One region of the Streptomyces sp. NPDC051183 genome, then DNA from elsewhere that is predicted to be linked to it. Evidence: riboswitches for the same ligand, from Rfam matches in the RefSeq annotation. Region 1 holds a riboswitch; each other region holds the start of a gene.
What was found. A riboswitch is a leader RNA that binds a small molecule or an ion and turns the genes downstream of it on or off. The one in region 1 is predicted to bind thiamine pyrophosphate.

Region 1 (11,660 bases):
GGACCCGGGCGGCACGGGGACCTTGCCCCACGCGGTGGCCGCGGCGCCGCCGGACACCACGGCCGGGACCACGTTCTCGAAGCCCAGGAACCGGGCCACGAACTCGGAGGCCGGCCGCTGCCACACCTCCAGCGGGGTCCCGGCCTGCGCGATCCGCCCGTCCCGCATCACGATCACCCGGTCGGCCAGTGCGAAGGCCTCCCCCTGGTCGTGCGTGACGGCCAGCACGGTGGTCCCCAGCCGGGAGAACAGCCCCTGGAGCTCCACGACCAGCCGCTCCCGCAGCCCGCGGTCCAGCTGTCCCAGCGGCTCGTCCAGCATCAGCAGCCGCGGCGACGGGGCCAGCGCCCGCGCCAGCGCCACCCGCTGCTGCTCTCCCCCGGACAGCGAGGCCACGGCCCTGCCCCGGGCTCCGGGGAGCCCGACCAGCTCCAGCAGCTCCGCGACCTGGGCCTCGTACGCCCCCTTCGAGGAACCCCGCATCCGCAGGCCGAAGGCGACGTTCCCGCCCACGTCCCGGTGCGGGAACAACTGGTGGTCCTGGAACATCAGGCCGACTCCGCGCCGGTGCACCGGTACGCCGGCCTGGTCGGCCCCTCCGAGCAGGACGCGGCCCCCGGACACCTGCTGGAGCCCGGCGACGACCCGCAGCAGCGTCGACTTCCCGCTGCCGCTCGGGCCCAGCACGCACACGATCTCGTGCTCGGCGACCTCCAGGTCGACGGAGTCCACGACGGCGCGCTCGCCGAAGCGGACCGACACCCCTTCCAGCCGGAGCAGCGTCATCAGAACTCTCCCGAGGTCTTGTCGGGTCGCAGTCGCTCCAGCACCAGCAGGGACACCGCGCACACCAGCATCAGAATCGTGCTCAGGGCCATCGCCTGCCCGTAGTTCATCTCCCCCGCCCGCCCCAGCAGCCGCGCCACGGCCACGGGCAGCGTCGGGTGGTCCGGCCGGGCGATGAAGACGGTCGCCCCGAACTCGCCCAGCGACACCGCGAAGGCGAACCCGGCGGCGATCAGCAGCGCCCGCCGCACCAGCGGCAGGTCCACCTCCCGCCACGCCCGCAGCGGGGACGCGCCGAGCACGGCGGCGGCCTCCCGCAGCCGCCCGTCCACGGCCCGCAGCACCGGGAGCATGGTCCGTACGACGAACGGCACCCCCACCAGCGCCTGGGCCAGCGGCACCAGGATCCACGAGGTCCGCAGGTCCAGCGGCGGCTCGTCCAGGGTGATCAGGAAGCCGAAGCCCACCGTCACCGCCGACACCCCCAGCGGCAGCATCAGCAGCGCATCGAACCCGCGCACGAACCGGCCCCCGCGCCGGGTCAGCGCCGCGGCCGCGAGCCCCCCGATCACCAGGGCGATGGCGGTGGCGGCGAGCGCGTACTGCAGGGAGTTCCAGATCGCCTCCAGCGGCGGCACCAGGAACGTTCCGCCGCCCGCACCCACCTCCTGGAGCGCCCGGTAGAAACCGAACCCGTACCCGCCGGGCGCGTCGAAGGACCGTTCCACCAGCACGCCCAGCGGCAGCACGATCAGCAGCGCCACCGTCAGCAGCACCGCGCCCAGCAGCCCGCGCTGCGCGAGCCCGCGCGGCCGGTGCGTCGTGCGACCCGGGTCCACGAGGCGCAGCGCGGTCTCCCGCTTGCGCACGGTCCAGGCGTGCACCCCGAGGATGGCGCCGACCGCCGCGAACTGAACCATCGTCAGGACCGCCGCCGTCGGCAGGTCCAGGAGCTGCGCGGTCTGCCGGTAGACCTCCACCTCCAGGGTGGAGTACGAGGGCCCGCCGAGGATCTGCACGACCCCGAAGGAGGTGAAGGTGAACAGGAAGACCATCAGAGAGGCGGCCGCCACCGCCGGGGCCAGCGCGGGCAGCGTCACCCGCCGCCAGGCCGCGAACCGCCCGGCCCCCAGCACCCGGGCGGCCTCCTCCTGACGCGGGTCGAGCTGCGCCCAGAGCCCGCCGACGGTGCGTACGACCACGGCGTAGTTGAAGAAGACGTGCGCGAGCAGGATCGCCCAGACGGTGGTGTCCAGCCGGATCCCCCACAGCTCGTCCAGCAGACCGTTCCGCCCGACGAGCGCCAGGAAGGCGGTGCCGACCACCACGGTCGGCAGCACGAACGGCACGGTCACCAGCGCCCGCAGCAACTGCTTGCCGGGGAACTCGAAGCGCGCGAAGACGTACGCGCCGGGGAGCGCGATCAGGAGCGTGAGCGCGGTGGACGCGAGCGCCTGCCAGGTGGTGAACCAGAGCACGTCGGCGATGTCGGGCCGGGCCAGCACCTCTCCGATCCGGCCGAACTGCCAGCCGGTGTCGGTCCTGAGCCCGCGCCCGACGATCGCGGCGACGGGATACGCGAAGAACAGCCCGAAGAAGGCGAGCGGGACGGCCATCAGGCCCAGCCTGACGGCCGTGGCCCGGACGCTCTCCTTCGGGCTCTCCCGTACTACTTCACGACGAGCGAGGACCATGCCTTGACCCACTGCTCACGGTTCTTGGCGATGCTGTCCGGCGCGACCGTCTCCGGCTTCTCGATCACCACTCCGTGCTTCGTGAACAGCTCCGGCAGCTTCGCGTCCTTGACCACCGGGTTCACGAACATCTGCAGCGGCATGTCCTCCTGGAACTTCTTGCCGATCAGGAAGTCGAGGAGCGCCTTGCCGCCCTCCTCGTTCTTGGCTCCCTTGAGCAGACCCGCGAACTCGACCTGGCGGAAGCAGGTGCCGGTGGCGACGCCCGTGGGGGCCTCGGCCGGCTGCGGCTCGCCGTAGAGCACCTCGACCGGCGGGCTGGAGGCGTACGAGACGACCAGCGGCCGGTCTCCCTTGGCCTTCTTGCCGCCCGCGGAACCGGAGAAGCGCTCGTTGTAGGCCTGCTCCCAGCCGTCGACGACCTCGACGCCGTTGGCCTTGAGCTTGCTCCAGTAGTCCTTCCAGCCGTCGTCGCCGTACTTGCCGACGGAGGCGAGGAGGAAGCCGAGGCCGGGCGAGGAGGTGGCGGCGTTCTCGGTGACCAGCAGGTTCTTGTACTCCGGCTTGATCAGGTCGTCCAGCGTCTGCGGCGGGGCGATCTTCTTCTCGGCGAAGTAGGCCTTGTCGTAGTTGACGCAGATGTCGCCGGAGTCGATCGGGGTGACCCGGTGCTCCTTGTCGAGCACGTACTCCGCCTTGACCTCGCCCAGGCCCTTGGCCTCGTACGGCGTGAAGATGCCGTTGTCGAGGGCGCGCGAGAGGAGCGTGTTGTCGACACCGAAGAAGACGTCGCCGCGCGGGGAGCCCTTGGTGAGGATCTCCTGGTTCAGCGCCGCGCCCGCGTCCCCGGACTTCAGCACCTTGACGGTGTAGCCGCTCTGCTGCTCGAACTCCTTGAGGACCGTGTCGGTCACGTTGAAGGAGTCGTGGGAGACGAGGGTGACCGTCTTGGACTTGGGGGCGTCGCTCGCGCCCGCGGACTTGTCCTTGGCGTCGCCGCCGCCGCAGGCGCTGAGCGTGGTGACGCCCAGCGCGGCCGCGAGCGCGGCACCCGCGATCTTCTTGGTGGTGCTCACTGGTGATTCCTCCTGGGATGACCAGGAGAAGACGCGGCCCCGCCCGGCGCTCTCTCGGAGCGGACGCCGGGCAGGGCGCAACAGCTTGAGTGGTGACCGAACTTCCTACCCCGAATGACCGGGGCGAGGTTCAGAGGGTCTGCGGATGACGGATACCGCACTCTCAGCGCTGTGGCGCTCCCCTGTCGGAATATGAAATTGGTTCGGCCACAGGGTACCCCGTGGCCGAATACGAGCGCTGTTGACCGAAACCTAGCGCTCGGAGGCGGCGAGCTGTCCGCACGCGCCGTCGATCTCCTGGCCGCGGGTGTCGCGTACGGTCACCGGCACGCCGTGGCGGGCGATGGCCTCGACGAACGCCTTCTCGTCCTCGGGCCGCGAAGCGGTCCACTTCGAGCCCGGGGTCGGGTTCAGCGGGATCAGGTTGACGTGTACGCGCTTGCCCTTGAGCAGCTTGCCGAGCAGGTCGCCCCGCCAGGCCTGGTCGTTGATGTCGCGGATCAGGGCGTACTCGATGGAGATCCGGCGGCCGGACTTCTCCGCGTACTCCCAGGCCGCGCCGAGCACCTCGCGGACGTTCCAGCGGGTGTTCACGGGGACCAGCGTGTCGCGCAGCTCGTCGTCCGGCGCGTGCAGCGAGACGGCGAGGCGGCACTTGAAGCCCTCGTCGGCGAAGCGCAGCATGGCCGGGACCAGGCCGACGGTGGAGACGGTGATGCCTCGCTGGGACAGGCCCAGGCCGTCGGGCTCCGGGTCGGTGAGGCGCCGGATGGCACCGACGACGCGGTTGTAGTTGGCGAGCGGCTCGCCCATGCCCATGAAGACGATGTTCGACAGCCGGGCCGGTCCGCCCGGGACCTCGCCGTCGCGCAGGGCGCGCATGCCGTCGACGATCTGGTGCACGATCTCGGCGGTGGAGAGGTTGCGGTCGAGGCCCGCCTGGCCGGTGGCGCAGAACGGGCAGTTCATGCCGCAGCCGGCCTGCGAGGAGATGCACATGGTCACCCGGTCGGGGTAGCGCATCAGCACGGACTCGACGAGCGTGCCGTCGTGCAGCTTCCACAGGGTCTTGCGGGTGGTGTCGTCGTCGCACGAGATGTGCCGGATGACCGACATCAGGTCCGGCAGCAGCTCCTGCTGGAGCTTCTCGCGGGAGCCCGCCGGGATGTCGGTCCACTCGGCCGGGTCGTGCGCGTACCGGGCGAAGTAGTGCTGCGAAAGCTGCTTGGCCCGGAACGGCTTCTCACCGATCGCGGCGACCGCCTCGCGGCGCTCCTCGGGAGTGAGGTCGGCGAGGTGCCGGGGCGGCTTCTTGGCTCCGCGCGGTGCGACGAAGGTGAGCTCTCCCGGAACAGGGCGGGCCATGGCAGGTACTCCTTGTAAGACGAAAGGCGCGCCGCAGAAGCAGCGCGCCTCTCAAGAGTAACCGCCCGACCTGTACGGACGCCTTTCCGCAGGTCAGCCGGTGCCGACGAACGCCGCCAGCAGCAGCCACACCACCGGTGCGGTCGGCAGCAGCGAGTCGAGCCGGTCCATGATCCCGCCGTGGCCCGGCAGCAGCGTGCCCATGTCCTTGATGCCCAGGTCCCGCTTGATCATCGACTCGCCGAGGTCTCCCAGCGTGGCGCTGACCGCGACCGCGAGGCCCAGCAGCAGGCCCTGCCACCAGGAGCCGCCGTCGATCAGGAACTCCATGCACAGCGCGCCGGCGACCATGGCGAAGGCCACCGCACCGAACAGGCCCTCGCGGGTCTTGCCGGGGCTGATGCGCGGAGCGAGCTTCGTCTTGCCGAAGCGCCAGCCCACCGCGTACGCCCCGGTGTCGCTGACCACGGTCAGGACCAGGAAGGTGACGACGCGCTGCGGCCCGTCGTCGGCGGTGAGCAGCATCGCGACGAACGTGGCCAGGAAGGGCACGTAGAACGCCGCGAAGACACCCGCCGTGACGTCCTTGAGGTAGTCCTCGGGCGGTTCGGTCATCCGCCAGACCAGGACCGCCAGCGCGGTCAGGGCCATGGCAACCCAGGCGCCCTCGGCCCCCCGGACGTAGCCGGCGATGACCATCGCCGCGCCGCCGACCGCGAGCGGTACCAGCGGCGCCTTGACGCCCTTCTTCTCCTGGAGCCGGGAGGTCAGCTCCCACAGGCCCACGACGACCGCGACGACGATGACGCCGACGAAGACCGCCTTGACGATGAACAGCGAAGCGAAGATCACTGCGCCCAGGCCGACACCGACCCCTATGGCGGCACGCAGGTCCCGCCCGGCGCGCTTCTTCTGCGGCGGGGGCGAGGCGTCCTGCGGTGCCTGCGAAGGCGGGGGCGGGGGGCTGGGCATGGGCTCCTGCGGCGGCGTCTCGGCGCGGAACGGGGGGCCGCCGTCAGCGGCGGCCCCCCGATCGCGTGCTTCCCGGTCGTCGAAGTCACGGCCGGCGGCATCGGGCACGATGGGCATGGGCCGAGTCTGCGGGCCCACCAGCGCATCGTATGCGGGACCCGCCGGAACCGGCTCCGTGGCCCAGGGAGAGTCGTTCATCAGACCTCGAGGAGCTCGGCTTCCTTGTGCTTGAGGAGCTCGTCCACCTGCGCGACGTACTTCGCGGTGGTGTCGTCGAGCTCCTTCTCGGCGCGGCGCACCTCGTCCTCGCCGGCTTCCTTGTCCTTGACGAGCTTGTCGAGGGCGTCCTTGGCCTTGCGGCGGACGGCGCGGATCGAGACCTTGGAGTCCTCGGCCTTGGTGCGCGCGACCTTGACGTACTCCTTGCGGCGCTCCTGCGTCAGCTCGGGGAAGGTCACCCGGATGATGCTGCCGTCGTTGCTGGGGTTGACGCCCAGGTCGGAGTCGCGGATGGCCTGCTCGATGTTGCGCAGGGCGCTCTTGTCGAACGGGGTCACGACGGCCATGCGCGGCTCGGGCACCGAGAACGAGGCGAGCTGGTTGATGGGCGTGATGGCGCCGTAGTACTCCGCCACGATCTTGTTGAACATCGCCGGGTGCGCACGGCCGGTGCGAATCGCGGCGAAGTCTTCCTTGGCGACGACGACGGCCTTTTCCATCTTCTCCTCGGCCTCGAGGAGGATCTCTTCGGTCACCACGTGCTCCTGCATGTCAGATACGGATGGTTCAGGCGGGCGGTACGGGCTCGGCCCTGCAGGCCGCGGCCCGGCAGCGACGGGCTCAGGCCCGGGTGCCCTGGTCGCTCACGAGCGTGCCGATCTTCTCACCCTTGACGGCGCGGGCGATATTGCCCTCGGCGAGCAGCTCGAAGACCAGGATCGGCAGCTTGTTGTCGCGGCACAGGGTGATGGCGGTGGCGTCGGCGACCTTGAGGTCGCGGGAAAGCACCTCGCCGTACTCCAGGGCGTCGAACTTCACCGCTTCCGGGTTCTTCTTCGGGTCGGAGTCGTAGACCCCGTCGACCCCGTTCTTGCCCATGAGCAGGGCCTCGGCGTCGATTTCCAGGGCGCGCTGGGCGGCCGTGGTGTCGGTGGAGAAGTAGGGCATGCCCATGCCCGCGCCGAAGATCACGACGCGGCCCTTCTCCAGGTGGCGCACGGCGCGCAGCGGGATGTACGGCTCCGCGACCTGGCCCATGGTGATGGCCGTCTGGACGCGCGAGTCGATGCCTTCCTTCTCCAGGAAGTCCTGGAGGGCGAGGCAGTTCATGACCGTGCCGAGCATGCCCATGTAGTCGGACCGGGCCCGGTCCATGCCGCGCTGCTGGAGCTCGGCGCCGCGGAAGAAGTTGCCGCCGCCGATCACGACGGCGATCTCCGCGCCGTCGCGGACCACCGCGGCGATCTCACGCGCGATGGCGTGGACGACGTCGGGGTCGACGCCGAGTCCTCCGCCACCGGAGAAGGCCTCGCCCGACAGCTTCAGCATGAAGCGGCGGCCCTTCTTGTCCTGGTCGCTCTTGTCGTCGGAAGCGGTGTGGGGGTCCACGCCCTGATTCATGGAGATCTCCTCGTGCACATACGAAGAAGGCCATTGCCGGTGGGTCCTTGCGGTTCCCTCTACGGCAATGGCCTCCTCGTCAGATCTGCGGTCGCCTCGCGCGAGCGCGGACGACTGCCTCAGACCCTACCGGGGTCCGGTGTCCGTCGCGTACGGACGGACTCAGATGCCGACCTTGATGCGCGAGAAGCGCACCAGGGTGACGCCGGCCTCGTCCAGGACCTTCTGGACGGACTTCTTGGCGTCCAGGGCGTACGCCTGGCCAAGGAGCGTGTTGTCCTTGAAGAAGCCGTTGACGCGACCCTCGACGATCTTCGGGAGCGCGGCCTCGGGCTTGCCCTCGGCGCGGGTGACCTCTTCGGCTACGCGGCGCTCGGACTCGACGACGTCGGCCGGGACGTCTTCCTTGGAGAGCCAGCGCGGGGAGAACGCGGCGATGTGCTGCGCGATGCCGCGGGCGACCTCGGCGTTCTCCTTGTCGAGCTCGACCAGGACGCCGATCTGGAACGGCAGGTCGGGCATGGTGCGGTGCATGTACGCCGCGACGTAACCGCCGGTGAACTGCGCGAAGCGGTCCAGGACGATCTTCTCGCCGAGGTTGGCGTTGGCCTCGTCGACGAAAGCGGTGACGGTCTTGCCGGGCTCGATCTCGGACGCCAGCAGCGCCTCGAGGTCGGCCGGGGAGGTGGCGGCGACGTGCGCGGCCAGCTGGTTGGCGACGGCCAGGAACTTCTCGCCCTTGGCGACGAAGTCCGTCTCGCACTTCAGCTCGACGATGACACCGGAGGTGTTGTCGTCGGCGATCAGGGAGACGACGGCACCGTTCTCGGCAGAACGGCCCTCGCGCTTGGCGACGCCCTTCTGACCCTTGATACGGAGCGCCTCGACGGCCTTGTCGACGTCGCCGTCGGACTCGACCAGCGCGTTCTTGCAGTCCAGCATGCCGGCGCCGGTGAGCTCGCGGAGCTTCTTGACGTCAGCGGCGGTGTAGTTCGCCATGAGTCTGTGATTCTCTCTCGAAGTCGTAGATCTACGGGTGCGACGGGGGGCCGCGCTCGTGGCGCGGCGCCCCCGCCGTCATCGTCCGTGCTGTGAGTGCCCGGCGCGTGAACGCCGGGCGCTCTCAGTGGGTCAGGCCTGCTCGGCGTCGGCGGCCGGAGCCTCGGCGACGACCTCGGCCTCGGCGGCCGGGGCCTCGGCCGGAGCGGCCTCGGCGGCGTCGTCAGCCTTCTTGTCGCCCTCGAGCAGGTCGCGCTCCCACTCGGCGAGCGGCTCGGCAGCGGCCTTCTCGCCCGGCTTCGAGTCGCCGGTCGCAGCGCCGGAGCGGGCGATGAGGCCCTCGGCGACGGCGTCGGCGATCACGCGGGTGAGCAGGGTGACGGAGCGGATCGCGTCGTCGTTGCCCGGGATCTTGTAGTCGACCTCGTCGGGGTCGCAGTTGGTGTCGAGGATCGCGACGACCGGGATGTGGAGCTTGCGCGCCTCACCGACGGCGATGTGCTCCTTCTTGGTGTCGACGATCCAGACGGCGCTGGGGACCTTCGACATCTCGCGGATACCACCGAGGGTCTTCTCCAGCTTGGCCTTCTCGCGGGAGAGGACCAGGAGCTCCTTCTTGGTGAGACCCGAGGCGGCGACGTCCTCGAAGTCGATCGCCTCAAGCTCCTTCAGACGCTGAAGGCGCTTGTAGACGGTGGAGAAGTTGGTGAGCATGCCACCCAGCCAGCGCTGGTTGACGTACGGCATACCAACGCGCGTCGCCTGCTCGGCGATGGCCTCCTGGGCCTGCTTCTTGGTACCGACGAACATGATGGAGCCACCGTGCGCGACGGTCTCCTTCACGAACTCGTAGGCGCGGTCGATGTACGACAGCGACTGCAGCAGGTCGATGATGTAGATGCCGTTGCGCTCCGTGAAGATGAAGCGCTTCATCTTCGGGTTCCAGCGGCGGGTCTGGTGACCGAAGTGGACGCCGCTTTCCAGCAGCTCCCGCATCGTTACGACGGCCATGGCCATCTCCTTGGTTTCTCGGTTTGGTTCCTGACGCCCCGCCGCGTCCTGCCCCGCTGAGGGACCGAGAGACGCTGTCACCAGGCCTTTTCGGGCCGGTGCTGGGGCGTGCGAAGTCGACCCGGTGACCCGGATCGCCACAAGAAGTGTACGGGACCCGGCGGTATGCCGGGTGACGCCGTTGTCCACACCCCCGGCGTTGTCCACAGGGGCCGCCGGCCGCGGCCCGGCCGCGGGACGCTGAGGGCCATGACGACACTGCTGATCAGCCTGCTGCTGACCCTGCTCCAGGCCGCCGCGCCCGGGGCCCGCCCGCTGCCCCCGCCGCTGTCGGTGGCGCGCTGGTGGGATCCTCCGCCGGGCCCGTACGCGGCCGGCCACCGCGGGGTGGACCTGTTCGCGCCGGTGGGCGCGGAGCTCCGCGCGGTCGGCCCGGGCCGCGTGCACCACGCCGGGCAGGTCGCGGGGCGCGGGGTGCTCTCGCTCACGCTCCCGAACGGGCTGCGCACGACGTACGAGCCGGTCCGCCCGCTGGTCGCGGAGGGTGAGCAGGTCAGCACCGGGCAGGTGGTGGCGGTGCTGACGGAGGGCTCGCACTGTCCGGCCCCGTGCCTGCACTGGGGGCTCCTGGCGGGCGAGGTCTACCTGAACCCGCTGACGCTCGTCCCCCGCCCGACGCCGCGCCTGCTGCCGGACCCCGGTCCGCTCTGAGGCGCGGGTGCGGGTCGGAGCCGCAGGTCGGAGCCGCAGGTCGGAGCCCGGGCCTCAGCCCCGGACGCCCCGCAGCGCCATGGCGACGGCCGCCTCAGTGACCACGGCCGGGTCCTCGGCCGCCCCGAGCTCGATCCGCCGGACGGCCGCGTCGACCACTCCCTGGAGCAGCATCGCGGCCAGCTTCGGCTGCTGCTGTCCGAGGGCGGCCAAGGCCTCCACGATCATCGCGACGAGCCCGCCGTGCGCCGCGCGGATCTTCTCGCGCGCCCCGGCGTCCAGCTCGCTGGCGGAGATCGCCACCACCGCGCGGTGCCGGCGGTCCCCCACCAGCCCCAGCTGGCTCCGCACGTACGCCTCGATCTTGGCCTCCGGCGTCTCGGCCTCGGACATCGCCGCCTCGATCTCGGCCGCCCACACGGGGAAGTCCACCGCGCACAGCTCTTCGACCACGGCCGCGCGGGACCGGAAGTACTCGTACACGGAGGACCGGGCGAGCCCGGTCCGCTCCGCGAGGGCGGGGAAGGTCAGCGCTTCCGTCCCGCCTTCGGACAGCAGGGAACGCGCGGCGTCCAACAGGGCGCCGCGCTGCATCGACCGGTGCTCGGCCACGGAGGCCGCTCGAATCCTGGGCACGCATCCACTCTACGGAGGTACCGCAAGGCCGGTGCGCGTCAGCGCCCGACATCCGCCAGCTTCGCCCGCAGTTGCAGCACCGACTTGGTGTGGATCTGGCTGACGCGGCTCTCGGTGACGCCCAGCACGTTGCCGATCTCCGCCAGCGTGAGGCCCTCGTAGTAGTAGAGGGTGACCACCGTCTTCTCCCGCTCGGGCAAGGTGTTGATCGCCCGGGCCAGGAGCCTGCGCAGTTCGCGGTCCTCGGCCACCGCCACCGGATTGTCCGCGGCGGTGTCCTCCAGCGTGTCCATCAGCGAGAGGCGGTCGCCGCCCTCCCCGCCGACGTGCAGCAGCTCCTCCAGCGCGACCACGTTCGCCAGCGACAACTGGCTGAAGACCGTGTGGAGTTCCTCCACCCCGATCCCCATCTCACCGGCGACCTCGCTCTCGGTCGGGGTGCGGCGCAGCTGGGCCTCCAGCGTGGCGTAGGCCCGCTCCACGGCCCGCGCCTTCTGCCGGACCGAGCGCGGGATCCAGTCCAGCGCCCGCAGCTCGTCGATCATCGCGCCCCGGATGCGGGTGATCGCGTACGTCTCGAACTTGATGGACCGTTCGATGTCGAACTTCTCGATCGCGTCGATCAGTCCGAACACCCCGGAGGAGACGAAGTCGGCCTGTTCGACATTGGGCGGCAGACCGACGCTGACCCGGCCGGCCACGTACTTCACCAGCGGCGAGTAGTGCAGGATCAGCTGCTCCCGCAGCCGCTCGTCACCCGAGTCCTTGTACGAGCGCCACAGCACCTCCA
Region 2 (6,589 bases), on a different contig from region 1:
AGAGGAGGTCCGCGACCAGCGGGCCGTCGCTCTCGCCGAGGCATACGAACGCCACCCCGCACGCTTCGCCCGCCGACCGAAACCACCCGAGATACCCAGCCAGGTCTGGATCAACGACCCAGCCAAACGCAGAGAACCCGAACCACAAGGTTCATAGCACCACAAACATCTCATTTGACTTGACAACTACCGAAGCCCAGAGCGGGTGTCGAGTTCGATTCTTGATCGGTGACCCGTCCAGTCCGGTCACTGCGGCGCGTGAGGCTGAGGAAGACGTGCCGCTAACGCTGTCCACTCGCATCGCCGTCACGTTGAACGAGCTGGAAAAGCTGCGGGACGTCACCGGCGTCGAGAGCCGCTTCGAGACTGGTCACGTCAATCTCTCGGTCTTCCGCTTCGATGACGAGATGATCGTGACCCCGATTCTGGCGCGCAGAGTCGGGCACGATTCCCCGATGATGCACCTGCGACGCGGCCAGACGGACGGCATGTTCGACCGCTTCGCGGCACACGTCGAGGAACTGTGGAGCCGAGGACGCGACATCAGGAAGACCACTAACGATGGCCAGGCGTGACTACGAAGACGACCCCACCGCCCCTGAGGCCAACAGCCTCGTACCGGCCGCTTCGGCGGTCGTCGTAGACGAGAGCGGAAACGTGCTGTTGCAGAGGCGCACAGACAACGGGATGTGGGCCCTACCCGGCGGCAAAATGGATCTAGGCGAGACCATCGGAGACTGCGCGGTCCGTGAGACGTTCGAGGAGACCGGAATCACCGTCGAGATCACGGGCATCGTCGGGACCTACACGAACCCGGGGCACGTGTTCGCCTACGACGACGGCGAGGTCCGGCAAGAGTTCTCCATCTGCCTGCTGGGCCGACCCACCGGGGGAGCGCTACGCACCTCGGACGAGTCGTTCGAGGTGGCTTGGTTCGCTCCGGATGCCATAGACGCCCTCCCGATGGTGCCAAGCATCCGCAAGCGCATCAACGACTGGAGAGCCGGACAGGGCCCCTTTGTCCGTTGACGCCAACGGATTCTGGACGCGCCAGAGCCCCGGTTCCAGACTGCGGAACCGGGGCCGTGTGCTTCGGGACGGTCTACCGTCAGAAGATCAGTGCGCAGAACGACCAAGGCTGACCGACGACTCCCCCCGGAATGCCGTCGGTCAGCCTCATGTGCGCAGGTCAGTCAGCCAGCGGCAGGTACAGCCGGTTGCCTGTGGCCGCGAACTCCGCCGACTTGCTGAGCATCCCCGCCTGGATCTCCTCATCCGTGGCCGAGTCGTCCCCGCCGAACTGCTCTGTGATGCTTCTGCTGATCTTCATCGAGCAGAACTTCGGCCCGCACATGGAGCAGAAGTGCGCGGTCTTGGCCGGCTCGGCCGGGAGGGTCTCGTCGTGGAACTCCCGGGCCGTGTCCGGGTCGAGGGCCAGGTTGAACTGGTCCTCCCAGCGGAACTCGAACCGCGCGTCCGACAGTGCGTCGTCCCACTCCTGGGCGCCCGGGTGACCCTTGGCCAGGTCAGCGGCGTGCGCAGCGATCTTGTACGTGATGACACCGGTCTTCACGTCGTCGCGGTTGGGCAGGCCCAGGTGCTCCTTGGGCGTGACGTAGCAGAGCATCGCGGTGCCCCACCAGGCGATCATCGCGGCGCCGATGCCCGAGGTGATGTGGTCGTAGGCGGGCGCGACATCCGTGGTCAGCGGGCCGAGCGTGTAGAACGGCGCCTCCTCGCAGATCTCCTGCTGGAGGTCGATGTTCTCCTTGATCTTGTGCATCGGGACGTGGCCCGGGCCCTCGATCATGGTCTGCACGTTGTGGCGCTTGGCGATCGTGTTGAGCTCGCCCAGCGTCTTCAGCTCGGCGAACTGCGCGGCGTCGTTGGCATCCGCGATGGATCCGGGGCGCAGGCCGTCACCCAGCGAGTACGTGACGTCGTACGCCGCGAGGATCTCGCAGAGCTCCTCGAAGTTCGTGTAGAGGAAGTTCTCCTTGTGGTGCGCCAGGCACCACGCGGCCATGATCGAGCCGCCGCGCGAGACGATGCCGGTCTTGCGGCGGGCGGTCAGCGGCACGTACGGGAGCAGCACGCCGGCGTGGACCGTCATGTAGTCGACGCCCTGCTCGGCCTGCTCGATGACCGTGTCCTTGTAGATCTCCCAGGTCAGATCCTCGGCACGGCCGTCGACCTTCTCCAGCGCCTGGTAGAGCGGCACGGTGCCGATCGGCACGGGCGAGTTGCGCAGCACCCACTCGCGGGTGGTGTGGATGTTGCGGCCGGTCGAGAGGTCCATGACCGTGTCGGCGCCCCACTTGGTCGCCCAGGTCATCTTGTCGACCTCCTCCTCGATGGAGGAGGTGACCGCGGAGTTGCCGATGTTGGCGTTGACCTTCACCAGGAAGCGCTTACCGATGATCATCGGCTCGATCTCCGGGTGGTTCACGTTCGCGGGAAGCACCGCACGACCTGCGGCGATCTCCTCGCGGACGACCTCGGGGGAGACGTTCTCGCGGATCGCGACGTACTCCATCTCCGGGGTGATCTCGCCCCGGCGGGCGTACGCGAGCTGCGTGACGGCAACGCCGCCGCGGCCGCGGCGGGGCTGTCGCGGGCGGCCCGGGAAGACCGCGTCGAGGTTCTTGAGGCCACCGCGGGGCGAGGTGTGCTTGATGCCGTCGTCCTCGGGGCGCACGGGGCGGCCCGCGTACTCCTCGGTGTCGCCGCGGCCGATGATCCAGTTCTCGCGCAGGGGCAGCAGGCCCCGGCGGACGTCGGTCTCGATCTGCGGGTCGGTGTACGGCCCGGACGTGTCGTAGAGCGTCACGTCCTTGCCGTTGGTGAGGTGGACCTGGCGGACCGGCACCCGGATGTCCGGGCGGGAGCCCGCCAGGTATCCCTTGTGCCAGCCGGGCTGGCGCTCGGTCTGGCCGTCGGTGTCCTGGCTGACGGCAGGCGTGCGTGCGTCCTGAATGGTCATGAGACCTGATCTCCCTACGCCGGCATTACCCGGTAACAGGTTCGGCGGTCGACGCAGCCTCTTCCCGTACGCATTCACTGCGCGTACGGTGATCAGCGCCCTCTCAGCCCGGTGCTCCGAGCTCCCGCGTTGTGCAAAGGTGCCCCCACGCTAGCGTCATGTGTGGCGTGCTGAACAGTGGGCCCCCTCATCTGTTGCGATGATCTACCGGTGACGTCCTCGCCGCAGCCTCCCGCCGAGCCCACTGACCCCACGGGTCACACAGGTCATGCCGACCATGCGCATGCGGGCCCCGGGCACTCACACGGGCACTCCCACAGCCACGGTCCGGCGGCCCCCGTCTCGAAGCACCTGCGCAAGGTGATCGCGGCCGTGCTGATCCCCTTCGCCACCGCCGTCTTCATCGGCATGGTGGTGCTCTGGCCGGGAGGTGCCCCCGCCCACGAGCGCTCCGGGGTGGGCTTCGACCGCCAGACCCAGCAGGGCAAGGTCGTCTCGCTGGCGCGGGTCGACTGCAAGTCCGTCAACGCCTCCCAGGTCCCGACCACCGGCGACACCTCCACGCCCGAGGGCCGCGAGGCACAGGCCGCGCAGACCGGTGAGTGCAAGAAGGCCACCATCGAGGTCGGCACCGGGCCGGACAAGGGCCGCACCTTCATCGAAATCGTCCAGCCGGGCGCACCACGGCAGTTGAAAGACGGTCAGGAGGTGGTGGTCGCCTACGCACCGGACGCCCCCAGGGACCTCCAGTACTCCGTGATCGACGTGAACCGGAAGTTCCCGATGGCGCTGCTCGCCGGGATCTTCGCCGTCGCGGTGGTCCTGGTCGGCCGGATGCGGGGGCTGTTCGCGCTCATCGCGCTCGTCGTCAGCTTCGGCGTACTGACCCTCTTCATCCTCCCGGCGATCCTGCAGGGTTCGAACCCGCTGGTCGTTGCGGTGGTCGGGGCCAGCGCCATCATGCTGATCGCGCTCTACATGTGCCACGGTCTGACGGCTCGTACGTCGGTCGCCGTCCTGGGCACGCTCGTCTCACTGCTGCTGATCGGCCTGCTGGGCTCGCTGTTCATCGGCTGGGCGTTCCTCAGCGGCAACACCGACGACAACACGGGGCTGATCCACGGGCTCTACCCGAACATCGACATGAGCGGTTTGCTGCTCGCAGGCGTGATCATCGGATCGCTGGGCGTGCTCGACGACGTGACGGTCACCCAGACGTCGGCGGTCTGGGAACTTCACCAGGCCGACCCCGCGATGGGCCCCCGCGGCCTGTACCGGGCGGGCATCCGGATCGGGCGGGACCATATCGCGTCAGTGGTCAACACCCTGGTGCTGGCATACGCGGGAGCCGCGCTGCCGTTGCTGCTGCTCTTCTCGATCGCGAACAGCAGTATGGGTTCCGTGGCCAACAGCGAACTGGTGGCGGAGGAGATCGTACGAACCCTCGTGGGCTCGATCGGCCTGGTGGCCTCGGTGCCCGTGACAACGGCGCTGGCCGCACTGGTGGTTTCTGCCGACCGACCGGGATCCCCGGCCACCGGGGCGGCTCCGGGGCCGGCCCGCGGCGGCCGGGGCCGGCGTCGCAAGCGCTGAAGGATGAGTGGTGGCCCGTTGCGCGGACCGGCGTGCACGGTTGGTCGGACCGTGCGCGCCACCCGTCGTCGGGAGCGGCAAGTCGGTGCACTCAGCGCGTCGGCACGCTGAGCCGGTGGTGCGTCTGATCAGCCGGCGTCGGCCGGTATCGGCCTGTGTCGGCCCGCGTCAGCCCGCGTTCTGCTCGTTCTGCTGCGACTCGGCCAGGATCTTGCCGAGCGCCTCGTCCAGGTTCTCCTCGAAGTCGCCCAGGTTTCGCTCCTGACCGAGCGGAACCAGCCGATCGGTGCGGTCGAGGAACGCGACGAGCGGCGCCGCACTGGCACGGAAGAGTGCCCGGTCGGCCCCGACCTGGAGCCTGATGTGGACGTCCGACAGTTCCTCCGGGTCGGTGGGGGCGATGTGTACGTCGCCGTCACCGCAGGGCTTGTTGATGCCGTCCAGCAGTAGTTCCCGGCCGAACGCCCAGGTCACGGGCGCATCTCCGGGAAGGTGGAAGGTCAGGCGGATTGCGTAGGGGTCACGAGCGTCGTACCGGAGCTCCACCGGGATCCGGAACGAGAGTTCCTCGGAAACGAGGAAGCTCATCATGACCTCTGCCTGTACCGACTCGCGCATTGCCTACCCCGCTGTTGTGGAAGTGGCCAGGAATGATCCCCCAGGGCCCTCTTGACAAGAGTGGTGGAAGCGCCAGCAGATCACAAGGAGTGAGTTTTCAGATACTGATAGAGAACGAGAGGGTGCTCAACAGCGCGCCTACTTCACTCCGTAGCCGATCAACCGCATAGAGCAAGCGGGCTTCCTGGTGCAGTGGGAGAGAAATGGCCATGGTCGCAGCAGTGTCACCCGCTGTAATCGGGATCGCCGCGCACACCGTGCCCAGCGCGTACTCCTGACGCTCGGTCACCGGCTGCATCCGCTGGAAGGACGCGATGCGCTGCTCCAGCGCCCGCTGATCGGCCACGGTGTACGGGGTGATCGCCTCGACGGGGTGGCGGTCGAGGTAGTCCTTGCGCGTCTTCTCGTCGAGCTGGCCGAGCAGGCACTGCCCGATGGCGTGCGCGTGGCCGGTCTCGCGGAAATCGGCCCACTCCTCGCAGGCCGGGTTGGCCGGGGTGTCCGAGACGCCCACGACCTCGATCTCACCCTCGCGGTAGACCGCGAAGTAGACGGGGGCCCCGACCGCGTCGCGGAAGTGCGCGAGGGAGTCGAGGATCATGCTGCGACGTTTCTGCTGGAGTCCACCACCGGCCAGCCGTCCGGCGGCGTCGCCCAGGACGAACACGCCGCTCTCCCGGCGCAGGTAGCCCTCGTGGGTCAGAGTGCGCAGCAGGTGGTACGCAGTGGGAAGCGGGAGCCCTGCCTCGCGCGCCAGTTGCTTGGCCGGAGCTCCCTCGCTATGGGAGCCCACCGCTTCGAGCAGTCTCAACGCCCGCTGCACCGAACCGATCAGCGTCGGCACACCGGCATTGTGAACCGAAGACAAAGCTCACCCCCAGGCGTGGCGGCAGGCCGTGGGGGGCCCGCCCTGCGGGGGCCGCCCCCGCGTATGCCGTGGCTCCTGGGGGTCGTGCTCGGTGAGTTGCTTTACAGAACCGCGGGTCGAGGCGGCATTACCGGCTTTCGGTGCCCAGGTAACGGCACAGATTGCCACTCTATCCGCCGATTCCAGCGATGTGAGCGGTTTAGCGTGTCACGTTCCCTCACCTGGGTTAATCCCGTTACCGACCGGCTTGGGCCGATCTACCACTCGCTGGACGAGGACTTCGAGCCGCTGCCGCTGAACTTCTTCACGAGGAAGACCAGGCCGCCGACCAGGGCGACGAAGAGCAGGACGTTGAAGGCGAATCCGATCAGCGTCGCCAGGATGTGGGTGATCACACCGCCGAAGACGAGAATCACCAGCAGCGGAACGGCGACCCACTTAACCCACCAGGGCATGCCTGCGAATGTCTCTCGGATGCCGTTCATGTTCCTCAACCTCTTCCTCGTCCGTGACTTCCTGCTTCGATG
Region 3 (11,660 bases), on a different contig from region 1:
GGCGGACACGCCGAGCCGGGTCACGCTGTTCCTCGCCCTGCGCGGCGCCCGCCCCGCGGATGCGGTGCACCGGACCCTGGTCCACTCCCCCGGCGGGCCGGTCACCGTGCTGCGCCCCGACGACCCGGCCACCAGGCCCGACGCCGACCACGAGGCCGTCACCGTGAGCGCCGTCTGCGGCCCGGCGGGCGCTACCGGGGCTCCCGGGGCCGAGGAACTGCTGGAACTCGCCGAGCGGGCCGTACCGGGGCTGCGGGAGCGGCTGCTGTGGCACGAGGTGCGCACCCCCGCCGACATCGAGGCCGCGACGGGCGCGCTGGGCGGCTCGGTGCCCCCGCCGGCCCTCGCGGGGGCCGGCGGCCGGGGCCTGTACCCGGCCAACTCCGCGGCCCTGCCCGGCCTGTACCTCGCGGGCGGCTGGGCGCACCCCGGCGGCGGGCTGGCGCACGCCGGGATGACGGGGGCCCTGGTGTCCGGGCTGATCGTGGAGGGCGCGGAGTTCCGCGGCTCTCAGTAGCGGTACTGCTCGTACCCGCCGGTGTACGGGTAGCCCTGCTGCGGCTGCTGTCCCTGCTCCTGCTCGGGGTAGGGCCGGCCGTACTCGTCGGTGTTGCGCTGCTGCGGGACCCAGACCCCGCCGGGCGGGGTGTCCATGGAGTACTGCTGCTGCTGCGCGGCCGCGTACGGGTCGGGGGTGTACTCGGCGTAGGGGGCGTAGTCGTAGGACTGCTGCGGGGCGACGCCGCCGCCGGTGCCGATGTACGGGTCCGAGTAGGCGGCGTAGACCTGCTGTTCGCCGCCCGCCTGGTAGCCGGCGCTGTAGTCGTACCCGCCGGAGCCGTCCTGGGCCTGGGCCTGGGCCTGGGCCTGGGGGTCGTAGTACGCGGCGTACTGGTGGGAGTCCTGCTCGGCGGCGTTGTACTGCGGGGCGAAGCTCTGGATCCCGTACGACCCGGTGTCCTCGGGCAGCGGCTGCGGGCTGTAGAACTCCCCGGCCCCGGCGGACGGGCCGTCCGCGGCCTGCCGTTCGGCCGCGGGGGCCCCGACGGCCGCGGAGTCGCCCTGCGGGCCGTACTCCTGCTCCGGCCCGGCCTCGGGCTCGTACTCCAGCGCGGTGACCCGGAGCGCGGGCTCCTGGCGCTTGCCGCCCGCGGCCCGGCGCCGGCGGGTCGGCGGCGGCTGCACGACGGGCACGCCGCCGCGGCGCACGGCCCAGCCGGCCACGAAGCCCTTGCGGAAGGAGAGCGTCACCAGGGTCTGGCCCACGGCGAAGGCGGCCGCTCCCGCGGCGATGACGAGTACGGACGGCAGCACCACGCCCGCGACCACGCCGAGGAAGCCGGCGAAGGCGAGCAGGCGCCAGCGCAGCCGGGCCTTGTACTGCATCAGGACCTCGGCAAGCAGCCACAGCGCGACGAAACCGAACGCGATGTAGAGGACCGTCATTCCCATGCATGGCCCCTCTCGGTGCGGACGACCGCCCGGGAGACGGGGGCCGGCCGATCAGGCCCGCTGGTGCAGACCCAGATTCTCGTAGATCTCGAGAGTCGCCGTGGAATTGTTCAGCGTGATGAAGTGCAGCCCCGGGACACCCTCGGACAGCAGCCGCGCGCAGAACTCCGTGGCGAACTCGATGCCAATGGAGCGTACAGCGGCCGGATCGTCCTTGACGGCGAGCATGCGCTCTTTCACAGCAGCGGGGAAGACTGCGTTGCTGAGTTGCGGAAGCCGGTCGAGCTGCTTGACGGCCACAACAGGCATGACCTCGGGGATGATCGGGGTCTCGCAGCCCGCCTTCTCGACGCTGTCGCGCAGCCGCAGATAATTCTCCGGATCGAAGAACATCTGGGTGATCGCGTAGTCGGCTCCCGCACGGCACTTGTCCACGAAGTGCCGGATGTCCGTGTCCCAGTCGTCGGAGCGCGGGTGCATCTCGGGGAAGGCCGCGACGCCGACGCAGAAGTCGCCGGACTCCTTGACCAGCCGGACCAGATCGGCTGCGTAGTGGACGCCATCGGGGTGCGCCACCCACTCGCCCATGGGGTCGCCCGGCGGATCTCCGCGCACGACGAGCATGTTCCGGATGCCCGCGTCGGCGAACTGTCCGATCACGTTGCGCAGCTCGGCGACCGAGTGGTCCACGGCGGTGAGGTGCGCGACCGGGGTCAGGGTGGTGTCGGAGGCGATCTCCTGGGTGGCCTTGACCGTGCCGCCGCGGGTGGAGCCGCCGGCTCCGTAGGTCACGGAGACGAAGCTGGGGGATACCGCCTCGACCCGGCGCAGGGCGTTCCAGAGGTTGCGTTCACCCTTCTCCGTCTTGGGGGCCCAGAACTCGAAGGAGTACGAGCGCCCGGACGCGAGGAGGTCGCGGACCGTGTGTGCACGATCCGACCAGGTGGAAGCGGTACCAAGGGCCATACGGGCAGGTTAGACGCGGCCCGGCGGACACCGAAGCCCAGTCCATCCCTTGGACACGTTTTTGGACACGCCCCGGACGTTCAGCCGCTGACGCGCGCCCGGACCCGCTTGGCCAGGTCGGCCGCGGCCGCGCCCGGGTCGGAGGCCTCGGTGATGGCGCGGACGACGACGACGCGGGTGGCGCCGGCGTCGAGGACCTCGTCCAGATTCGTACCGTCGATCCCGCCGATGGCGAACCAGGGCCGGTCCTGCGCGAGCGCGGCGGTGTACCGGACGAGGTCGAGGCCGGGGGCGTACCGGCCGGGCTTGGTGGGGGTCGGCCAGCAGGGGCCGGTGCAGAAGTAGTCCACGCCCGGCTCGGCGACGGCGGCGTCGACCTCGGACTCCGCGTGGCAGGACCGGCCGATCAGCACGTCCCCGCCGAGGATGGCGCGGGCGGCGGGGACGGGGATGTCGCCCTGGCCGAGGTGCAGGACGTCGGAGTCGATGGCGTGCGCGACGTCGGCGCGGTCGTTGACCGCGAGCAGCTTGCCGTGCCGGCGGGCGGCGTCGGCGAAGACCTGGAGGTGCTCCAGCTCCTCGCCGGCCTCCATGCCCTTGTCCCGGAGCTGGATGATGTCCACGCCTCCGGCGAGCACCGCGTCCAGGAACCGGGGGAGGTCGCCCTGCCGCTTGCGGGCGTCCGTGCACAGGTAGAGCCGGGCGTCGGACAGCTGGGCATTGGCGGACATGGGTACCCCCGGGTGGTAAGCGGTACGCGGTGTACGGGCCGGACGGCGCGTACGCCCCCGCCCGTACACCACGGATGGATCGTGTCTCAGCTCAAGCGCTCAGAGGGCGAGCGCCTGAGCGCGGCGCTTCACCTCCGTGCCGCGATTCTCGCTCAGCGCCTGGGCGGGGGTGCCGGGCAGGGTCGGGTCGGCGGTGAACATCCACTCCAGGATCTCCGCGTCGGAGAAGCCGTCGTCGCGGAGCACCGTCAGCAGGCCGACCAGGCCCTTGACGACCTTGTCGCCGTCGATGAACGGGGCGGGTACCTGGAGGGAGCGGTTCTCGCCGCGGCGCACGGCGAGCAGCTGACCTTCCTTGACCAGCTGGCGGACCCGGGTCACTTCGATGTCGAGCATCTCCGCGATGTCGGGGAGGTACAGCCAGGCGGGGACAAGGGCGTCGATCTTTGCGTCAATCTCGGTCACGGGCACAAGCCTGCCATCTCGGACTCGCCCCCGGTACCCGAGCCGCCCCGTCCGGGTCTCCCCGGCCCCCTCCCGGGGGTCGGGGGGCTGCCGGGGACTACGCCGTGGCCGCCTTGAGGGGCGTGGCGGGGTCGGCGACCTTGGCCGGGTCGACCGCGGCCCCGGACTCGATGAGCTTGCGTCCCTGCGCCAGGTCGCGCGGGCGGCCCACCGACAGCACCGCCACGAGCGCCCCGTCCCGTACCCAGCACACCGACCAGGACGGCTCCGCCGGGTCGCCGCGCCACAGCATGGCGTCGGCCCCGCCGTGGTGGCCGGCGTACTGCACGAACCTCCCGAACTGCTCCGACCAGAAGTACGGCACCGGGTCGTACACCCGTACGGGCTCCCCCGCCAGGATGTTCGCCGCGACGGCCCGGGGGCCCTGCAGCGCGTTGTCCCAGTGGTGCACGAGCAGCCGGGCCCCGTACCGGCCCGACGGGAACGACGCGCAGTCGCCGACCGCGTACACCCCCGGCAGGGAGGTGCGCAGGTGGGCGTCGGCCGTCACCGAGCCGTCCGCGCCCCGCTCGATCCCCGACCCCGCCAGCCACGCCGTCGCCGGGCGGGCCCCGATGCCCACGACCACCGCGCCGGCCGGCAGCTCGCGGCCGTCCGCGAGGAGCACCCGGCCGGCCTCGACCGCGGCCACCTTTGCGCCGGTGAGCAGCTCGGCCCCGGCCTCCCCGTACCAGCGCGCCATCGGGGCCGCGACCTCGGCGGGCAGCGCCCCCGCGAGGACCCGGTCCGCCGCCTCGACCACCGTGACGGCGCAGCCCGCCTCGCGTGCGGCCGTGGTGAACTCGGCGCCGATCCAGCCGGCCCCGACGACCACGACCGCCGGGGCCGAGGCCAGTACCGGCTTCAGCCGGGCCGCGTCGTCCAGGGTGCGCAGCAGGTGCACCCCGGGGACGCCCTCCGCGCCCGGGAGGGTCACCGGTTCGGCGCCCGTCGCCAGCACGAGCACCCCGTACGGGACGGGACCCGCCTCGGTGTCGAGCAGCCGCTCGGCGGCCCGCAGCCCGGTGACCGTCGTCCCCAGCCGCAGCTCGATGCCGAGCGCCTCGAAGTCGATGTCGAACGCCGAGTCCTCGGCCTTGCCGAGCAGCACCGCCTTGGAGAGCGGGGGGCGGTCGTAGGGCTGGTGGGGTTCGGCACCCAGCAGCGTGACGGGGCCGGTGTAGCCCTGCTCCCGGAGGGCAACCGCCGTCTGCACCCCGGCCATTCCGGCGCCCACTATGACGACGCCGCTGTCAGTCTCTTCCGTCTGCTCGCTCACGCCGCCCAGGTTAGGGGGTGGGGGGCGAGACGGGGAGGCAGCCTTACCCGGCTTCGGCGGCGGGGTTAGTCTGGCCACCGTACCTATCGCGGGAGTCCGGGCGCACCGGGCTGAGAGGGAGGCTGGCCGGCCTCCGACCGTACGAACCTGATCCGGGTCATGCCGGCGAAGGGAGGGGCTGGACGCCCATGCACGCATACCGAAGAAGCGGAAAACCGGGATACGACGTCCTCGTCATCGGGGGCGGGATCATCGGCCTGGTCACCGCCTGGCGCGCGGCCCGTACGGGGCTGCGCACCGCGCTCGCCGATCCGGCGCCCGGCGGCGGCGCCGCCCAGGTCGCGGCGGGCATGCTCGCCGCCGTCACCGAGCTGCACTACGGCGAGGAGACCCTGCTCGGGCTGAACCTCGCCTCCGCCGCGCGCTACCCGGAGTTCGCCGCCGAACTCGCCGACGCGAGCGGCGGGCTGGACATCGGCTACCGGGCCTGCGGCACCCTCGCCGTGGCCCTCGACGCCGACGACCGCCTCCACCTGCGCGAGCTGCACGCCCTGCAGCGCCGCTGCGGCCTGGAGTCGGAGTGGCTGACCGGGCGCGAGTGCCGCCGCCTGGAGCCGATGCTGGCCCCGGGTGTCCGCGGCGGCCTGCGCGTGGACGGCGACCACCAGGTGGACCCCCGCCGGCTGGCGGCGGCGCTGCTGGCCGCCTGCGAGCGGGCCGGGGTGGACATCCACCGGGCGGGCGCCGAGCGGCTGCTCGTCACCGCCGACCGGGCCGGCGGTGCGCGGCTCGACGGCGGTACGGAGCTGCTCGCCGACCAGGTGGTGCTGGCCGCGGGCTCGCTCAGCGGCCGGCTGGCCGGCGTACCGGCGCAGGCGGTGCCCCCCGTACGGCCGGTGAAGGGGCAGGTGCTGCGCCTGTCCGTGCCTCCCGCGTACGCGCCGTTCCTGTCCCGGACGGTACGGGCCGTGGTGCGCGGCAGCCACATCTACCTGGTCCCGCGCGAGAACGGCGAACTGGTCGTCGGCGCCACCAGCGAGGAGCTCGGCTGGGACACCACCGTCACCGCCGGCGGGGTCTACGAACTCCTGCGCGACGCCCACGAGCTGGTGCCCGGCATCACCGAGCTCCCGCTCACCGAGACGCGGGCGGGACTGCGGCCGGGCTCACCGGACAACGCGCCGCTGCTCGGCCCGACCGAACTGCCGGGCCTCCACCTCGCCACCGGGCACTACCGCAACGGGGTGCTGCTGACCCCGCTGACCGGGGACGTCATGACGGAGCTGCTGACCACCGGCGAACTGCCGGAGATCGCACGCCCCTTCACCCCGCGCCGCTTCGCCCTCACCCGTCAGGAGTCGTACGCATGACCCTCTCCGTCTCCGTCTCGGTCAACGGCGAGCCGCGCGAGGTCGCCGCCGGCACCACCCTCGACACGGTGGTCGCCGCGCTGACCACCGCCCCGTCCGGGGTCGCGGCCGCGCTCAACGAGACCGTGGTCCCGCGCGGCCAGTGGCCCGCCACCGCGGTGGGCGACGGCGACCGGGTCGAGATCCTCACCGCGGTCCAGGGGGGTTGAGGGGCATGAGCGACGACACCTTCCTGCTGGGCGGCCGCTCCTTCTCCTCCCGCCTGATCATGGGTACGGGCGGGGCCCCGAGCCTGGACGTCCTGGAACGGGCCCTGGTCGCCTCCGGCACCGAACTCACCACGGTGGCGATGCGCCGGCTGGATCCGACGGTCCAGGGCTCGGTCCTGTCCGTGCTCTCGAAGCTGGACATCGCGGTCCTGCCGAACACCGCGGGCTGCTTCACGGCGGGCGAGGCCGTGCTGACGGCGCGGCTGGCGCGGGAGGCCCTGGGTACGGACTGGGTCAAACTGGAGGTCGTCGCGGACGAGCGGACCCTCCTGCCGGACGGGGTCGAGCTGCTGGACGCGGCGGAGGTCCTGGTGGACGAGGGCTTCACGGTGCTGCCGTACACGAACGACGATCCGGTGCTGGCGCGGAAGCTGGAGGACGTGGGCTGCGCGGCGATCATGCCGCTGGGCTCTCCGATCGGGTCGGGGATGGGGATCCGCAATCCCCACAACTTCGAGCTGATCGTGGAGCGGGCCGGGGTCCCGGTGATCCTGGACGCGGGCGCCGGTACGGCCTCGGACGCCGCCCTGGCCATGGAGCTGGGGTGTGCGGGGGTCATGCTGGCCTCGGCCGTCACCCGGGCCCAGTCCCCCGCGCTGATGGCGGCGGCCATGCGGGACGCCGTCTCGGCGGGCCGGCTGGCCTTCCGCGCGGGCCGCATCCCCCAGCGCCGCTTCGCGGACCCCTCCTCCCCGACGGAGGGCCGCGCCGCCCTGGACCCGGAACGCCCGGCGTTCTGACCTCGCGGCGCCCCTGGCGGGGCGGGTGGTTCCAGCCCGTCCGGCGTTCGAGGTCCGGGCCCGGGCGGAGCCCCGCCCGGGGCCCCGCACCGGGCCTCGCGGGCGGCGCGTCGAGCCGGAGAAGTCACAGGTGCGCTGCAAGGGTGGACCACCCGGTCCGGGGGGACATGCCGCGCTCGTAGAATCGGCCGGGTGGATACGACCCTGGAAGACCCCCTCGTCGGGCGCGTGCTCGACGGCCGCTACCGCGTCGACGCCCGCATCGCGGCCGGCGGCATGGCCACGGTCTACCGGGCCGTCGACACCCGCCTCGACCGCGTCCTCGCGCTGAAGGTCATGCACCCGGCGCTCGCCGCCGACGCCGCCTTCGTCGACCGCTTCATCCGCGAGGCCAAGTCCGTCGCCCGCCTCGCCCACCCCAACGTGGTGGCCGTCTTCGACCAGGGCACCGACGGCCCGTACACGTACCTCGCCATGGAGTACGTCTCCGGCTGCACCCTGCGCGACGTGCTCCGCGAGCGCGGCGCCCTCCAGCCGCGGGCCGCCCTCGACATCCTCGAACCCGTCCTCGCCGCGCTCGGCGCCGCGCACCGGGCCGGGTTCGTGCACCGGGACATGAAGCCCGAGAACGTCCTGATCGGCGACGACGGCCGGGTCAAGGTCGCCGACTTCGGGCTGGTCCGGTCCGTCGACTCCGTCACCAACACCACCGGTTCCGTCCTCGGCACCGTCTCCTACCTCGCGCCCGAGCAGATCGAGAACGGCGTCACCGACACCCGCGTGGACGTCTACGCCTGCGGTGTCGTCCTGTACGAGATGCTCACCGGCGCCAAGCCGCACACCGGCGACTCCCCCGCCCAGGTGCTCTTCCAGCACCTCAACGAGGACGTCCCGCCCCCGTCGGCCGCCGTCCCCGGGCTGCCCGCCTGCCTCGACCAGCTCGCCCTGACCGCGACCGCCCGCAACCCCGAGCTGCGCCCCTACGACGCCGCCGCCCTCCTCGGCCTGGCCATCGAGGCCCGCGCGCAGCTCAGCGACGCCGAGCTGGACGCCGTACCGCCGCAGGCGACGGCCGAGGTGCGGACCGCCGCCGAGGACCGCACCAGCGTGATCCCGCGCCCGGTGGCGGACCGGCAGCAGTCCGTGAACCACACCTCCCGGCTGGCGGTGCCGCCGGTCCTGCCCCCCGCCCCGGCCCCGGCGCCGGGCAGGCGGCGCGGACCGCGCCGCGGCACGCTGCTGGTCATCGCGGGCGTCCTGCTGGCCCTGGGTCTCGGTACGGGCGTCTGGTACATCAGCGTCGGCCAGTTCACCCAGGTCCCCAACCTGCTGGGCAAGACCGAGGCGCAGGCCAAGGCCCAGCTGGCCGCCTCGGGCCTCGGCGTGAAGCGGGTCGACCGGAAGTTCAGCGACGCCTTCGACCGCGGGACGGTGATGAACACCGATCCCCCGGGCGGCAAGCGCATCCGCGGCAACGGGGCGGTGGTCCTGACCATCTCCCGCGGCCCCCAGGTCATCCCGGTGCCCGACCTCAAGGGCAAGCCGCTGGAGGCGGCCAAGGCCGAGCTGACGTCCGCCGGTCTGGCGCCCGGGATCGTCACGCAGGCCTTCAGCCAGGAGGTGGCCCAGGGCTCGGTGATCAGCTCCGACCCGGCGGGCGGCCAGAAGCGGGCCCCCGACACGGCGGTCGCGCTGGTGGTGAGCAAGGGCCGGCCGGTGCCGGTCCCGAACGTGTCCGGCAAGGGCGTGGACCAGGCCCGGGCGGCCCTGGAGAGCCTCGGGCTGAAGGTGGAGACGGCTCCCGACCAGGTCAACTCCCCCTCGCCGGCGGGCACGGTCGCGGGTCAGTCGGTCGGCGCCGGCACCCAGGCCGCCGCCGGTGACACGGTGACGCTCACCGTGTCCAAGGGCCCCCGCCAGCTGCCGGTGCCGGACGTGACCGGCCAGGACGTGGACACGGCCCGCAAGGCGCTGGAGGCGGCCGGCTTCAAGGTGAAGGTGGACCGGCCCTTCCTGTCCTTCAGCAACACCGTGGACTCCCAGTCGGTACCGGGCGGCCAGAACGCCCCCGAGGGCGGCACGATCACCATCAGGACCAAGGGGCTGTAAGCGCACGCCATGAGCAATTCAATGGGCCGCAATCCAGTGGGCGGGCACATCCCCGTCGCGGGCGGGCTCGCCTCGGTCGGGATGACGTACGCCCGCGAGATGGGCGCCGAGGCCGTCCAGGTCTTCGTCGCCAATCCGCGCGGCTGGGCCACCCCGGTCGGCAATCCCGCGCAGGACGAGCTCTTCCGCGAGCAGTGCGCGGCCGCTTCCGTACCGGCGTACGTGCACGCGCCGTACCTGATCAACTTCGGCTCGCACACCGAGGCCACGGTGGAGAAGTCGGTGGAGTCGTTGCGGCATTCGCTGCGCCGCGGCCGGGAGATCGGCGCGCTCGGGGTGGTCGTGCACACCGGCTCGGCGACCGGCGGTCGGCCGCGCGAGGCGGCGTACGCGCAGGTCAGGGAGCACATGCTGCCGCTGCTGGACGAGCTGACGCACGACGACGACCCGTTCCTGCTGCTGGAGTCCACGGCCGGGCAGGGTTCCTCGCTGTGTTCGCGGACCTGGGACTTCGGCCCGTACTTCGAGGCGCTCGACCACCATCCGAAGCTCGGGATCTGCCTGGACACCTGCCACATCTTCGCGGCGGGGCACGACCTGGCGGAGCCGGGCGGGGCGAAGCAGACGCTGGACCTGCTGGTGGAGACGGTGGGCGAGGGCCGGCTGAAGCTGGTGCACGCGAACGACTCCAAGGAGGGCGTGGGCGCCCACAAGGACCGGCACGCGAACATCGGCCAGGGCCACATCGGGCGGGACGCCTTCGCCGAGCTGTTCACGCATCCCGCGATGGAGGGCGTGCCGCTGATCATCGAGACGCCGGGCGGCAAGGAAGGACACGCGGCGGACATCGCCCTGCTGAAGGAGCTGCGCGAGCTCGGGTGACCCGTTGAGGAATACCCCAGGGGGGTATACGGTTCTGTCATATCGGCAGAGCCGCTGTACGCCATTCCCACCTGGGGGTCGTCATGGAGCACGAGCACACGCACGAGCACTCACACCAGCACGCACACCAGCACCAGCACGCACACGGGAACCACACGGGCGCCGGCAAGGTCAGCTGGGCCATGGCCGCACGGGCCACCCTCCACTGCCTCACGGGATGCGCCATCGGCGAGGTGCTCGGGATGGTCATCGGCACCGCACTGGGCTGGGGGAACCTGCCGACGATGGCCCTGGCGATCGTCCTGGCCTTCTTCTTCGGCTACGCGCTCACACTGCGCGGGATCCTGGCCGCCGGAGTGGACTTCCGTACGGCCGTCCGGGTGGCGCTCGCGGCGGACACCCTTTCGATCGCCGTCATGGAACTGGTCGACAACGGCGTGATCGCCACATGGCCGGGTGCGATGGACGCACACCTCTCGGAGCCGCTGTTCTGGACCGTGCTCGCCCTCTCGCTCGCCTTCGCGTTCGTCGTGACGACCCCGGTCAACAAGTGGATGATCGGCCGCGGCAAGGGCCACGCGGTCGTCCACCGGTACCACCACTGAACCCCGGGCGGGATCAGAGTTCGGGGCCGTCCCCCGGCTCCTCCTGGTACGAGTAGCGCTGCTCGCGCCAGGGGTCGCCGATGTTGTGGTAGCCCCGCTCCTCCCAGAAGCCCCGCCGGTCGGCGGTCATGTACTCGATGCCGCGCACCCACTTGGGGCCCTTCCAGGCGTACAGGTGCGGGACCACGAGCCGCAGCGGGAAACCGTGCTCGGCGGTGAGCAGTTCACCGCCCTGGTGGGTGGCGAACAGGGCCCGCTCGGAAGCGAAGTCGGCCAGTCGCATGTTGGAGCTGAAGCCGTACTCGGCCCACACCATCACGTGGGTGGCCTGCGGGGCCGGGGGTGCAAGTTCGAGGATCCGGCGGGTGAGCACACCGCCCCACTCGGCACCCGTCATGCTGAACTTCGTCACGCAGTGCAGGTCCGCCACGACCGAGTCGAACGGCAGGGCCGTGAACTCCTCGTGGTTCCAGCAGTGCTTCTCGCCGTCGGCCGTCGCGCCGAATACGCGGAACTCCCAGCGGTCCGGCTTGAACTTGGGCACGGGCCCGTAATGGGTGACCGGCCAGCCCCGCTGCAACCGCTGCCCGGGAGGGAGCTCCAGTTGCTCTGACCCCGGAGATTCCCGGCTTTCCGGCTGACCCATGACTCCATGGTGACAGACTTGCCGGGGTGGTCATGACCAGGTTCGGCCCGATTCGGGCAAGTCACGGCAACTCCCACTAAGGAGGCACTTACTGGACGGCCCCTTGC

Region 2: another riboswitch for thiamine pyrophosphate. It lies ahead of thiC (phosphomethylpyrimidine synthase ThiC); the one in region 1 lies ahead of AB0M99_RS06085 (thiamine ABC transporter substrate-binding protein).
Region 3: another riboswitch for thiamine pyrophosphate. It lies ahead of thiO (glycine oxidase ThiO); the one in region 1 lies ahead of AB0M99_RS06085 (thiamine ABC transporter substrate-binding protein).

The regions. Positions count from the first base shown of each region.
Region 1 covers NZ_JBFBBA010000005.1:93,081-104,740, forward strand. Annotated here, with positions in the region: gene AB0M99_RS06075 (ABC transporter ATP-binding protein) at 1-786, opposite strand, end outside; gene AB0M99_RS06080 (iron ABC transporter permease) at 786-2,402, opposite strand; gene AB0M99_RS06085 (thiamine ABC transporter substrate-binding protein) at 2,456-3,556, opposite strand; TPP riboswitch at 3,641-3,750, opposite strand; gene rlmN (23S rRNA (adenine(2503)-C(2))-methyltransferase RlmN) at 3,809-4,921, opposite strand; gene AB0M99_RS06095 (phosphatidate cytidylyltransferase) at 5,015-6,091, opposite strand; gene frr (ribosome recycling factor) at 6,091-6,648, opposite strand; gene pyrH (UMP kinase) at 6,734-7,513, opposite strand; gene tsf (translation elongation factor Ts) at 7,676-8,512, opposite strand; gene rpsB (30S ribosomal protein S2) at 8,645-9,523, opposite strand; gene AB0M99_RS06120 (M23 family metallopeptidase) at 9,773-10,234, shown strand; gene AB0M99_RS06125 (helix-turn-helix domain-containing protein) at 10,289-10,846, opposite strand; gene whiG (RNA polymerase sigma factor WhiG) at 10,909-11,660, opposite strand, start outside.
Region 2 covers NZ_JBFBBA010000020.1:8-6,596, forward strand. Annotated here, with positions in the region: gene AB0M99_RS19005 (hypothetical protein) at 222-575, shown strand; gene AB0M99_RS19010 (NUDIX domain-containing protein) at 562-1,029, shown strand; gene thiC (phosphomethylpyrimidine synthase ThiC) at 1,190-2,983, opposite strand; TPP riboswitch at 2,978-3,121, opposite strand; gene AB0M99_RS19020 (YibE/F family protein) at 3,161-4,576, shown strand; gene AB0M99_RS19025 (SsgA family sporulation/cell division regulator) at 4,745-5,194, opposite strand; gene AB0M99_RS19030 (helix-turn-helix domain-containing protein) at 5,292-6,029, opposite strand; gene AB0M99_RS19035 (DUF5326 family protein) at 6,320-6,547, opposite strand.
Region 3 covers NZ_JBFBBA010000004.1:215,605-227,264, reverse strand. Annotated here, with positions in the region: gene AB0M99_RS05495 (NAD(P)/FAD-dependent oxidoreductase) at 1-517, shown strand, start outside; gene AB0M99_RS05490 (hypothetical protein) at 511-1,452, opposite strand; gene metF (methylenetetrahydrofolate reductase [NAD(P)H]) at 1,504-2,418, opposite strand; gene thiE (thiamine phosphate synthase) at 2,499-3,149, opposite strand; gene AB0M99_RS05475 (Rv2175c family DNA-binding protein) at 3,249-3,614, opposite strand; gene AB0M99_RS05470 (FAD-dependent oxidoreductase) at 3,712-4,932, opposite strand; TPP riboswitch at 5,011-5,123, shown strand; gene thiO (glycine oxidase ThiO) at 5,121-6,302, shown strand; gene thiS (sulfur carrier protein ThiS) at 6,299-6,511, shown strand; gene AB0M99_RS05455 (thiazole synthase) at 6,517-7,311, shown strand; gene pknB (Stk1 family PASTA domain-containing Ser/Thr kinase) at 7,504-9,420, shown strand; gene AB0M99_RS05445 (deoxyribonuclease IV) at 9,430-10,302, shown strand; gene AB0M99_RS05440 (DUF4396 domain-containing protein) at 10,386-10,907, shown strand; gene AB0M99_RS05435 (sulfite oxidase-like oxidoreductase) at 10,921-11,553, opposite strand.